DNA from 2 places in the Bradyrhizobium sp. IC4059 genome. Region 2 is predicted to be linked to the other one. Evidence: predicted binding sites of a transcription regulator. Region 2 holds the regulator's gene; the other holds the start of a gene.
The links. The regulator LexA, encoded in region 2, represses DNA repair genes until DNA is damaged. The targets are predictions, from matches to a motif close to TGTTCNNNNTGTGTTCNG.

Region 1 (5,878 bases), on a different contig from region 2:
GGGCGATGTCATCACCGCCGTCAACGGCACCACGATCAAGGACTCCCGCGACCTCGCCCGCACCATCGCCGGCTTGACGCCGGGCACGTCCGTGAAGCTCGATGTCTTCCGCAAGGGCGACAGCAAGACGGTGACGCTGGCGCTCGGCGAGTTGCCGAACGAGCGGCAGGCCAAGGGCAATGGCAGTGGCAATGCCGACGAGGGCAGCGGACAGCCGGGTGCCGGCACGCCGCGCCTCGGCCTCAGCCTGGCGCCCGCCGGTGACGTCCAGGGCGCAGGCCAGAACGGCGTCGTCGTCACCGAGGTTGATCCGCAAGGCCCGGCCGCGCAACGCGGCATCCGGACCGGCGACGTCATCCTCAATGTCGGCGGCAAGGCTGTCAGCAATGTCGGCGAGGTGCGCTCCGAGCTGGCGCAGGCCAAATCGTCGGGCAAGCGCAGCGTGCTGCTTCAGGTCAGAAGCGCGGAGGCCACCCGCTTCGTTGCGGTGCCACTCGCATAACGTCAACTCGACCCTTACCAATCCAGGAAGGCGGCCTTCGGGCCGCCTTTTGCACACACGTCACGTCCGCACCAGGCCGGTCACATTCTCGTTAACGGCAGGGATGATGACCTGGTGCGTCCGAAAAAGCCGTGTTCGCTGATCACACTCGCAGGGCGCCTCGGTCCTCTGCGCCAACGTGGCCGCTGAGAGGGGTTGCAAGCGTGGAACTTCGAGCCTCCCGGCGCTTTGCGGAACTCGCCGGTGGTTCACAAGTGATCGGTGCCGACATGGATCGATTGAAGCTCTCGCTCAGGAGTGCGCTGCTCGTGGCGCCATTGGTGCTCTCGGGGGGAAACGCGCTCGGGCGCGACGACGGCCGCTACGCGAATTCTCCTCTGAAGCCATGGTTCGACAGTTTGCGCAGCCATCTCGGTCCGTGCTGCTCGGACGCGGACGGTTTCGCCCTTGCCGATCTCGACTGGGAGTCGCACAACGGGCGCTACCGTGTCCGCATCGACGGACAGTGGATCGATGTGCCGGATGAGGCCGTCATCACCGAGCCCAACCGGGCCGGCCGCACGATGGTGTGGCCGGTCAAGACTGCGTTCGGGATTTCGATCCGCTGCTTCATGCCGGGGAGCATGATCTGAGGCGGGTCAGCGCGACCGCTTGGATTTGCGCTTCGATGATTTCTTGTTCGACGATTTCTTGGACGACGTCCCGGACGTTTTCTTGGATGCTTTCTTGGACGTCTTCTTGGACGTCTTTTTGGCGCTCTTGCGCTTCGAAGCCTTCTTCGGGACCTTCTTGCCCTTCTTGCGTGCCTTCGACAGTCCGATCGCGATGGCCTGCTTGCGGTTCTTGACGCGGCCGCCGCGCCCGCCACGGCCGCTCTTCGCGGTGCCCTTCTTGTAACGCCGCATCTCGGTGGCGACATCGCTGCCCGAGCTGCGCGAGTAGCGGCGCTTTTTTGCCTTGCGTGCCATGCATATTCTCCCTCGGCGGGGAGAACCATTCTGCACAGCCATGGTTCCGGGAGCGTGGAACGGCGCAGGCCTAAAGCGCGATGCGATGCTCTAGAAGGAGTTTGCCAGCTCGATCTCCGCTTCCAGCACCTGGATGCGCCGGGCGGCCTCGGTGAAGGACAGATCCCGCGCATATTGGCCGGGCTGATAGGCCTCTTCGCTGAGCCGCTTCAGCTTGAGGCCCTGCGCCCGCGTCATCTGCTCGCCCAGGAAAAATCTGGCGTCGTATTTACCTTGAACCTGCATCTGGCGTCTCCGTCCTGAAATCGTGACTTGACTATATGTTCTTATTTTGTTCTAACAAGGCATGGACAACAGAATTAATGAAATTCGACGTAAAATCAGAGCCTTGAGGCTTGAGATGGCCGACGTCGAGGCGTCGGTGCGCGACCTCGTCGAGCGCGATCACGACTGCACGGAAAGAGCCCTGGCGCAGATGGACTTGCGCCGGAAGATCAATCTCTTGATCGCCGAATGGAAGGCTGCCGGCGGCAGCGACGTACTGCCGAACGTCCGCGACCGGGTGCGGCTTCGTGCCGTGAAGACAGGCGGCAACTCCGCGCGCGCAGCCGAGCGCCGCTGAGAAGGCCGAGTGCCGAACCAAAGATAGAAGACAAAGGGTTCCGCAATGCGGAGCCCTTCATGATTCCAGGGAGCGCCTATTTGGTGTCGGTCATGCCGCCCTTGTTGGTCATGGTGCCGCCCTGATCAGAGCCGGGACCGGCGCCGCCTTGGCCGGACGGATCAGCGCCCTTGGAGGACTTGGTGTTGGCGCCGGTGGTCTGTGCCGACGACATCGAGGATCCATGCTTAGTCTTGTGCGATTTGGCCTGGGCGGCAAACGGCGCGGCGGCAAGGCCGGTTGCCAATATTACGGCGAGAGCGAGCTTGGTCGTCTTCACGCGGGGAAACTCCCTGAGTTAAATTGACGCAGGCACAAACCGCGCGTCGCGGCAGGGAGTTCCCGGCGAAGTATCTTCCGTGCGTCACCCACGCTTCAAGTTTGCTTGTCCTCGGCCAGGATGAACACGGCGCCGGTGAGCGTCGCGCCGATCGCGAAGGTCGTCACCAAGGTGAGGGCGAAGACCATCGCGGCCTGGCTTCCGCCATTGTTCAGCAGGTTGGCGACGGCTGGATTGGACAGGACGAGCGTGAGGCTGAAAATGAGGCCGAGCGCTGCGCCCATCATTGCATGCGTCATCAGCTTGATAAGGCCGCTGGCAGAGATCAGCTCAGACGACTTCTTGGTGCGCATGGGACGGCATCCCGAACTGCCACGCCAACGCGCATGTGATCGCCGGGTTCCGTTCCGCTGAAGGAATTGTTACCGCCCGTTTCATCCGGCGTTCATGCCGGGCTTGCCAAGATGGGCGCCAGCAAAACGGGAACATTGACGGGAACATCGATATGGGTAAGGTCGTCTTTCTTTACCGCTCGCTGGCCTATCGCAACGCGGCCGCGGACATCCTGCGCAAGGCGCGCAAGCTTCCGCTTGGCGCGGAGCGAAGCGCGGCCCGCCGCTACGCGAGGGCGCTGCGCGATCTCGCCCGAACGGAAGCTTGGCTCGAAGGGCGCGTCGCGCGCGAACCACGCACGGCGCAGCGCATGAGCAGGGCAGCGTCAGGTTAACCGGATGCGCGTTGCAATTCGGCAGCGCCGGCGGTGTCGAACTTGCTTGGTGCAGCCGCCGCGGTCTTGCGTGTCAACGGCACCTCAAGACGGCACAGCAGGCCCTCGGCGCGCCAATCGAACTGCGCCTGTCCGCCAAGCTGGGACTCGATGCTCGCAAGCAGGCTTCGCGTGCCGAAGCCGCGCGATTTCGGGGTCTTGACCAGGGGACCGCCGGATTCCTCCCAGCTCAGCGTGAGCAGCTCCTCGTCGACCTGCCAATCGATCGCGAGCCGCCCCGCTCGCGTGGATAGCGCGCCGTACTTTGCCGAGTTGGTGAAGAGCTCGTGCAGTGCGAGCGCCAGCGTCTGGGCCGTCGCCGGCAGCAACTGAACTTCGGGCCCTGCCAATTTGATCTGGTCGCCCAGCGAGTAGGGCGCAAGCTCCTCGTCGATCAGCCTGGAGAGCTCGGCGCCTTGCCAGCTCGACAGCGACAGGATGGTGTGCACGCGCGCCAGCGCATTGATGCGCCCCTCGACGGCGTTGACATAGGCCTTGACCTCGTCGGCCCGGGTGAGGCGCACGATCGACTGCGCCAGCGCCAGCGCGTTCTTCGCGCGATGATCGACTTCCCGCGCCAGCAGGTTCTGCCGCTCCTCGGCGCGCTTGCGCTCGGTGATGTCGACGGTCACGCCGCTGACGCGCACCACGCGCCCGCTCTCGTCCGTGGTTGCGGCCGCCGTGCCGACGCACCAGCGCACCTCGCCGTCGGGCCGGATGATGCGGAACTCCGTCTCATAGGCGCGTGTGCCCTTGTTGAACTCGGCGATCGCCTTGCGCAACTGGTCGACGTCGTCGGGGTGCAGCAGGGCCTGAACGTTGGCCGGATTGATCTCGAAATTGTCGGGGCTGACGCCGAAGATATTGTATTGCCCCTCGTCCCACATCCAATCGCCGCTGATCCAGTCCCAGTCCCAGGACCCCATCTTGCCTGCCGCGATCGCCATGCTGCGCCGCTGCTCGCTCTCGCGCAGCTTCGCGGTGGAAGCCTCCAGTTCCGCGGTGCGGGCGCGGACGCGATCCTCGAGCTCGTGGTTCAGCCGTTCGAGCTCGCGCGTCTTGCGGTAGAGCTCGGCAAACACCTTGATCTTGGCGCGCAGTACCTCCGGCACGACCGGAACCGGCACGTAATCGACCGCGCCCATCTCGTAGCCGCGCAGCCGGTCGATGTCGCTGACCTGGATCGCCGAGATGAAGATCATGGCGGTCTTCTGGAAACGCGGATGCTCGCGGATCATCGCGGCGAGCTCGAAGCCGTCGAGCTCGGGCATGCAGACGTCGACCAGGATCACCGCGATCTCGGTCTTGAGCAGCACCTCCAACGCCTCGCGGCCCGAGGAGGCGATGACGAGGTTCTCGCCGAGATCCTTCAGGATCACCTCATAGGCGAGCAGCTTGGCCGGCTGGTCGTCGACGAGCAGGATGTTGACCTTTTCCTGGTCCATACGCATGTCCAACTCAGCGATGCAGCCACATGCGGATCGCAAGCAGCAATTGGTCGGTGTTGACCGGTTTGGCGAGGTAGTCGGACGCGCCGGCTTCGAGGCATTTCTCCCGGTCGCCCTTCATCGCCTTGGCGGTCAACGCGATGATCGGCAGACGGGCGAAGGCCGGGTTCTCGCGGATCACGCCGATGGTCTGGTAGCCATCCATCTGCGGCATCATGATGTCCATCAGCACGATCGCGATCTCCGGATTGGATTCGACCAAGGTCACCGCCTCGCTGCCGGTCGTGGCCGTCAGCACCTTCATGCCGCGTCGTTCCAGCACGCTCGAGAGCGCGAAGATATTGCGGGCATCGTCGTCGACGAGCAGGGCGGTCTTGCCGATCAGGTCCTCGTCGGAACTGTTCAGCTTCTCCAGCATGCGCTGCTTCTCGAGCGGCAACTCCGTGATCACGCGGTGCAGGAACAACGCGGTCTCGTCGAGCAGGCGCTCGGGCGATTCCACGCCCTTGACCACGATGCTGCGTGCCATGGTGTGGAGTTCCGCATCCTCCTCGGCCGAGAGCTCGCGGCCGGTGAACACCACGACGGGGATGTTCGACAGCGCCTCGTCGTTGCGGATCTGATCGAGCACCTCGAAGCCGCTCATGTCGGGCAGCCTGAGGTCGAGCACCACGCAATCGCAGGGTTGCTCGCGCAACGTCGTGAGCGCGCCTGCCCCGGTATCCGTGGCCAGGATCTCGATGTCGTCGTGGTGCAGCAGCTCGCGGATCGAGAGCCGCTCGGCCTCGTTGTCCTCGACGATCAAGAGCCGCTTGCGCCGCGGCCGCGCATATTCCTTGATCTGCGTCAGCGCGGCCGAGACGCCCTCGGTCGTCGTCGGCTTGTTGACGAAGGAGAAGGCGCCGCGCGCCAGCGCATGCTGGCGGTCCTCGTCGAGCGTGATGATCTGGACCGGGATGTGGCGGGTGAGCGGATTGTGCTTGAGCTGGCTCAGCACGGTCCAGCCGAGCATGTCGGGCAGGAACACGTCGAGCGAGACGGCCGTCGGCTGGTATTGCTTGGCGAGCTCGAGGGCCTCGGCGCCGCGCGCGGCGACCAGGACCTTGAAGCCCTTGTCGCGGGCCAGATCGACCAGCACGCGGGCATAATGCGGATCGTCCTCGACGATCAGGAGAATGGTGTCGCCGGGCTCGAGGTTGAGGCGGTCGTCGGGCAGCTGCTCGATAACGCGCTGCTGGTCAGGCGCGGCAGGC
Region 2 (5,878 bases):
CTTCAGCTCCTCCGCTCGGCTAGAACTTGCCGACCCAGTCCTGATTTGTTGCGGAGTTCGCCCGTGGCCCTGATGCCGGTTTCTGACGCGCTTGCTGCGGTGTTGGCCGGCGTCGAGCCGCTGGCTGAACAGATGGTTTGCCTCGACGAGGCCTACCATCGTGTGCTCGCCCGCGATGTCGCGGCGCGGCGCACGCAGCCGCCGGAGGCGATGTCGGCGATGGACGGCTATGCCGTGCGCACGGCCGACGCGGCAAACGATTCGAGGTTGACCGTCGTCGGCGAGGTCGCGGCGGGCCGGCCGCTCGCGGGAAGCGTCGGCCCCGGCGAAGCCGTGCGGATCTTCACCGGCGGCGTCGTTCCCGACGGCGCCGATGCCGTCGTGATCCAGGAGGACACGGCTGCCGACGGCAAACATGTGACGATCAAGGAAGCCGCCATTTTCGGCCGGCACATCCGCCCTGCAGGCGTCGACTTCCGCGAAGGCGACGTGCTGCTGCGCAAGGGAATCCGCCTCACCGAGCGCGATCTCGCCCTTGCCGCCGGAATGAATCATCCGCATCTCGCCATCATCCGCCGCCCGAGGGTTGCCGTTCTCGCCACCGGCGACGAGCTCGTGATGCCGGGCACCACGCCTGGTCGCGGCCAGATCGTCTATTCCAACGGCTATGCCCTGCATGCGCTCGCCCGCAGCGAGGGCGCCGAGACCATCGACCTCGGAATTGCCGCCGATACACTGGAGGCGACGTCCGCCGGCATCCGCCGCGCGCGCGAGAGCGGCGCCGACATCCTGATCACGACCGGCGGTGCCTCGGTCGGCGACCACGACCTGATCCAGCAGGCGCTCAAGGGCGAAGGCATCGCGATGGCGTTCTGGAAGATCGCGATCCGGCCGGGCAAGCCGATGATGCACGGTCGGATAGGCGCGATGCGCGTGATTGGCCTGCCCGGCAATCCCGTGTCGTCCTACGTGTGCGCCTTCCTGTTCATGGTCCCCTTGATTCGCGCCCTGTCGGGCCGTTCAGCGATTCATCATCGGCGCGAGCGCGCCGTGCTGGGCCGCGATCTCGCCGCCAACGACCAGCGCGAGGACTATCTGCGTGCGCGGCTGGAGGAGCGCGACGACGGCACGCGCGTCGCCCTTCCGGTCAGCCATCAGGACTCCTCCCTTCTTGCGAATCTCGCTGCGGCACAGGTACTTCTGGTGCGCGCACCGTTCGCGCCGAAGGCCGAGGCCGGCACGCCTTGCGAGGTGCTCCGGCTGCCCGTCTGAGCCGCCCAGCCACACGCATTCCGCGAGCTTGGCCGCGTTCACCATAAATTAAGCAGTTGCGGAACACATATCGAACATATAGTGTCCGTTCATGATTTGTTTCGAGGATGTAGCGGCTTAGTGCCGGCTTCATCGTGTCGGAATCGAACGACATCAACCGGGGGACTTTGGTCGAGATGTTGACGCGCAAACAATACGAGCTTCTGCGATTCATCAGCGAACGTCTGAAGGAAAGCGGCGTGCCGCCGTCCTTCGACGAGATGAAGGATGCGCTCGACCTGCGCTCGAAGTCAGGCATCCATCGCCTGATCACTGCGCTCGAGGAGCGCGGCTTCATTCGCCGCCTGCCCAACCGCGCCCGTGCCATCGAGGTGATCAAGCTGCCCGAGCTCCAGGCCGCCGCCGGCAATCGCCGTGGCTTCACCCCGAGCGTGATCGAGGGCAATCTCGGCAAGGTGCGCGCGAGCTCCAGCCCGCCTGCGGACGAGGGCGAGCGCCCCGTCGCGGTGCCCGTGATGGGCCGCATCGCCGCCGGCACGCCGATCGAGGCGCTGCAGACCCGCAGCCATACCATCAGCGTGCCGCCGGACATGCTCGGCTCGGGCGAGCACTACGCGCTCGAAGTGCGCGGCGATTCGATGGTCGAGGCCGGCATCCTCGACGGCGACATGGCGCTGATCCAGCGCAACGAGACCGCAAATACCGGCGACATCGTGGTGGCATTGATCGACGACGAGGAGGCCACGCTCAAGCGCTTCCGCCGCCGCGGCGCCTCGATCGCGCTCGAGCCCGCCAATGCCGCCTACGAGGTCCGCATTCTTCCGCCGAACCGCGTGAAGATCCAGGGCAAGCTGATCGGGCTTTACCGGAAGTACTGATACGGGAAACATCAAGCGCCGCGCGCGTTTCGATCGGCATCGGCGATCCAGGATCGGAGCGGATACTTGTCCGCTCCGGCTGGACGGTTTCTCTGGTTCTGCGCCGGCTGTCCGGTCCATCTTCCCGCGCGACATTCCCCCGCGCAGGCGCGCAGCCATTTCTGCTTCGCCGGTAGAGTTGTGCCGGCAGTGCTGATAGCTCCGGCCGAATGCAAGGACGCGAGGTTTGTTCCTATCGAATCCGGGAAAGATAATGTGATCGCGCGCTGCGGACGCGAGCCGCAGATTTGCCCATAACCGAGCAGAGCGTTGTATGCTTCCACTCTGATAGAGGCCTGCGCCTCGAAAGAGACGCGGGTCGCTATCCCAGCATGAGGAGCACCCGATGTGTGACTACAGCCTGCATGCCGTCGCGACGCGCCCCGCCGAAGTCGGCGAGACGATCGTCACGACAACCTTCCGCGGCACCTCGACGCGCGGTTTCGCTTCCGAAGCCGATCCCTCCGTCGCGGTCTGTCTGCTGCCGGGGACGGAGCTCGCTTTCGCCGACAACGTCCGCTACGACAACCGCTGGATCTGGACGCGCACCGTGAACTCTCGCGTCGGCAAGTTCGGCAAGATCGACCCGCACATTCCCGATCGCCATCATGACGCGATCGAATTCCCCGACGGCAAATACGTGCTGGTGACGCAGCTCGTCGAAGGCCAGCGCGCGACCGTGCTGCAATTGCCGGTGACGCAGCCAGCCCCCGAGCGCGAGCACAAGCCGCAGATCGTCGCCGACACGCGGCCCACGATCACGCGCCTGCCGATCGGCTGACGCCCTTCGGCCGACAGGCCGAGCCCGGGATTGAAATTGCCGTCGCCGGCTGAGGCCGGCGAGCCCGGTGAGTTTGTGTTTCAGGACATTCGATCGGCGAGCCCACCGCCGCGCCTCGTCGTCGCACGAAGTTTGGGCCGTGCTGCCCGCATTTTGAACGTCCGCTCCGCAGCCAAATGACCGATGCTGTCGTGGTTTGAGGCGGCGGACACGCTCGATGAAGACCTTCATTCGCGTCGTTGAACTTTGGGTACCCGACCGGACGCGCAGGCGGCTGGAATTCGGCGGCGGCCTCTACGACGATGGGCTGTCCGCGTTCAAAGCCGTCAGCGAAGAGCTGCACTTCGGATATGACGAGGGACTTCCCGGCAAGGCCTGGGCCTGTGGCCACCCCGTCATCCTCACGAAATTCGCCAACTCCTATTTCAAGCGGACCGATCAGGCCGCTGCGGCCGGCCTCACCTGCGGCGTGGCGGTGCCGGTGTTCGCGGGCGAATTCCTGCAAGCCGTGCTGGTGCTGTTCTGTGGCGACGACGAGGCGCACGTCGGCGCGATCGAACTCTGGCACAACGATCCTGATCTCTCGCATGAGATGGGGCTCGTCGATGGCTATTACGGCACCGCGGACATGTTCGAATTCAACTCCCGCCACACCAGATTTCCGCGCGGCTTCGGCCTGCCCGGACGCACCTGGAAGGCGGGCCTGCCGCTGATCATCAAGGACTTGCACGACGCCAAGAGTTTCCTGCGCTGGGAGGACGCCGCCAAGGTCGGGATCAATCTCGGCGTCGGCGTGCCCTACCGAACCGGTACCGACCAGACCTGGGTTCTGACATTCCTCTCCGCGCAGGCAACGCCGATTGCACGACGCTTCGAGATCTGGGTCCCGAACGAGGACCGTTCGGCGCTGGTCTTTCGCGCCGGCGATTGCAGCGCGCAGACCGACCTCGCCGCACGCTATGCGGCGCAGTCCATCGCCAGGGGCGAAGGCAGCATTGGCGGCGCCTGGGCCGCCGGCATGCCCGCGCTCAACGACGATCTCACCCGTGACGGCTCGATCGCCGGCTCCGAAGCCTGCGCAGCCGGGCTGAGCCGAATGGTGGCCCTGCCGGTCATCGGCAACGGAAGGCTTGACGCCGTGCTGGCCTGGTATTTGTGATCCGCGTCAATCGTCGGCCTGCAAGTCGGCCTCCGATGGCGTTGCGTCCCGGTTGCGGGGCACGGCCGCCTTCGGCACGAGGCTGCCGTCGAAATCTCCCTCGCCGGCGCCGGCCGGCAGCCAGGGACGGCTTGCTCCCCTCGTCCTCACCGCCTGCACCGAAAAGCCCTCGCCGCGTCTCGTCAGAGCCAGTGCGCCCTGACTGGCAAGACCCGCCCGATCGACCACCATCGCCGCGCAATCGGGTGGCGCAGGCCGCGCCGTCACCACCAGCGCGGCGCGGCTGCAATCATCGGCCAGCGCGTCGATACGCGTCGCCAACGCGATCAGTCGTCCGTCCGCGAGCGGCGCCACGCAGCCGGTCTCGTCACACGACACCCCACTCGCCAACGAGGCGTTGCCGGCATCGCGCGGATCGGCATCGGCAGCCAACCACTCCTTCAGCAGGAAGCTGTCCTTGCTGGCGCGGATCACCTGCAAGCGCCCATCCCCGCCCCGGATCGCGACGCTCGCGCCATCCCCGGCAATCAGGATATCGGGCTGCCGCACCGACAGTCCCCAGAGGATCGCTGCCAGCAGCACCAGGGCGCCGGACCAGCGCAAGGGCGTGCGCAACAGGCCCATCACGATGAGCCCGAGGCTCGCTGCGATCAGCGGCGCGATCCCGAAGGCGGGAATGCGGCCGACGGCGCCCGGCAGGGCCGCCACCCAGCGCGCGACCAGGACCATCCACTCGATGCCGATCCCCATCAACCACCAGAACACGCCGTCGAGCCCGAAGGGCGCCGCGAGCAGCCCCAACAGCCCGGCCGGCATCACCAGCGCCGAGACCACCGGCATGGCGCCGAGATTGGCGAGCACGCCGTATGGGGTCACGCGATGGAAGTGGAAGGCGGCGTACGGCGTGGTCGCGAGCCCCGCGATCAGCGAGGCCAGGAACAGCATCGCGATCTCGCGGCCGCCCCACAACGCGATCCGCGCCGTCGCGGAATGATCGGGCGAGGCGAGCAGGTTCGGCATGCCGATCTGCACCAGCGCCACCAGCCCGAGCGTTGCCGCAAACGACATCTGGAAGCTTGGATGCACCAACGCCTCCGGCGCGACCGCAAGCACGATCAGCGCGGCAACCGCCAGCGTGCGGAAGGTGATGGCGCGGCGGTCGACCATCACTGCGATCAGCACCACCGCCGTCATGAAGAACGATCTTTGCGTCGCAACCTCCGCGCCCGACAGCAACAGGTAGAACGCGGCCGCGACCAGCGCCGCGGCGGCCGACCATTTCTTGATGGCAGAGCCGGCCGCCAGCCCCGGGATCAAGGCCAGCAGCGCGCGCACCGCGAAGAAGACGACGCCGGCGACGACCGCCATGTGATAGCCGGAGATCGACAGCACATGGCCGAGTCCCGAGACGAACATGGCATCGTTCACGGGCGCGGTGATCGCATCGCGCCGCCCCGTGAGCAGCGCCGTCGCAATCGCGCGGTTATCGCCTTCGAGCGTTGCGCGGATGCGCGCATCGATCGCATCGCGCAGGCCCTGCATGAAGGCCGCGTAGCGCAGCCGCAGGCCGCCAGCATCCGGCGGCGTGGACGCCGTGATCGCGCCCATCACGAAGCCGGAGGCGCCGATGCCCTGGAAGAACATGTCGCGCGAGAAATCATAGCTGCCGGGGCGCACCGGCGAGATCGGCGGGAGCAGCCGCGCCTTCAGCTGCACGAAGCTGCCAACCTCAGGCGCCGTGCCCTTGCG

Region 1: a site for LexA is predicted at 1,792-1,809, ahead of I6F12_RS02105 (DUF3072 domain-containing protein). Genes of this name have one in related genera too.

The regions. Positions count from the first base shown of each region.
Region 1 is NZ_JADYVH010000001.1:447,331-453,208, forward strand. It holds gene I6F12_RS02090 (Do family serine endopeptidase) at 1-502, shown strand, start outside; gene I6F12_RS02095 (hypothetical protein) at 772-1,134, shown strand; gene I6F12_RS02100 (DUF6496 domain-containing protein) at 1,141-1,470, opposite strand; gene I6F12_RS02105 (DUF3072 domain-containing protein) at 1,561-1,755, opposite strand; gene I6F12_RS02110 (hypothetical protein) at 1,871-2,092, shown strand; gene I6F12_RS02115 (hypothetical protein) at 2,169-2,411, opposite strand; gene I6F12_RS02120 (hypothetical protein) at 2,507-2,764, opposite strand; gene I6F12_RS02125 (hypothetical protein) at 2,917-3,138, shown strand; gene I6F12_RS02130 (HWE histidine kinase domain-containing protein) at 3,135-4,622, opposite strand; gene I6F12_RS02135 (HAMP domain-containing protein) at 4,636-5,878, opposite strand, start outside.
Region 2 is NZ_JADYVH010000005.1:172,651-178,528, forward strand. It holds gene glp (gephyrin-like molybdotransferase Glp) at 64-1,272, shown strand; gene lexA (transcriptional repressor LexA) at 1,449-2,150, shown strand; gene I6F12_RS17395 (hypothetical protein) at 2,536-2,970, shown strand; gene I6F12_RS17400 (GAF domain-containing protein) at 3,188-4,129, shown strand; gene I6F12_RS17405 (ComEC/Rec2 family competence protein) at 4,136-5,878, opposite strand, start outside.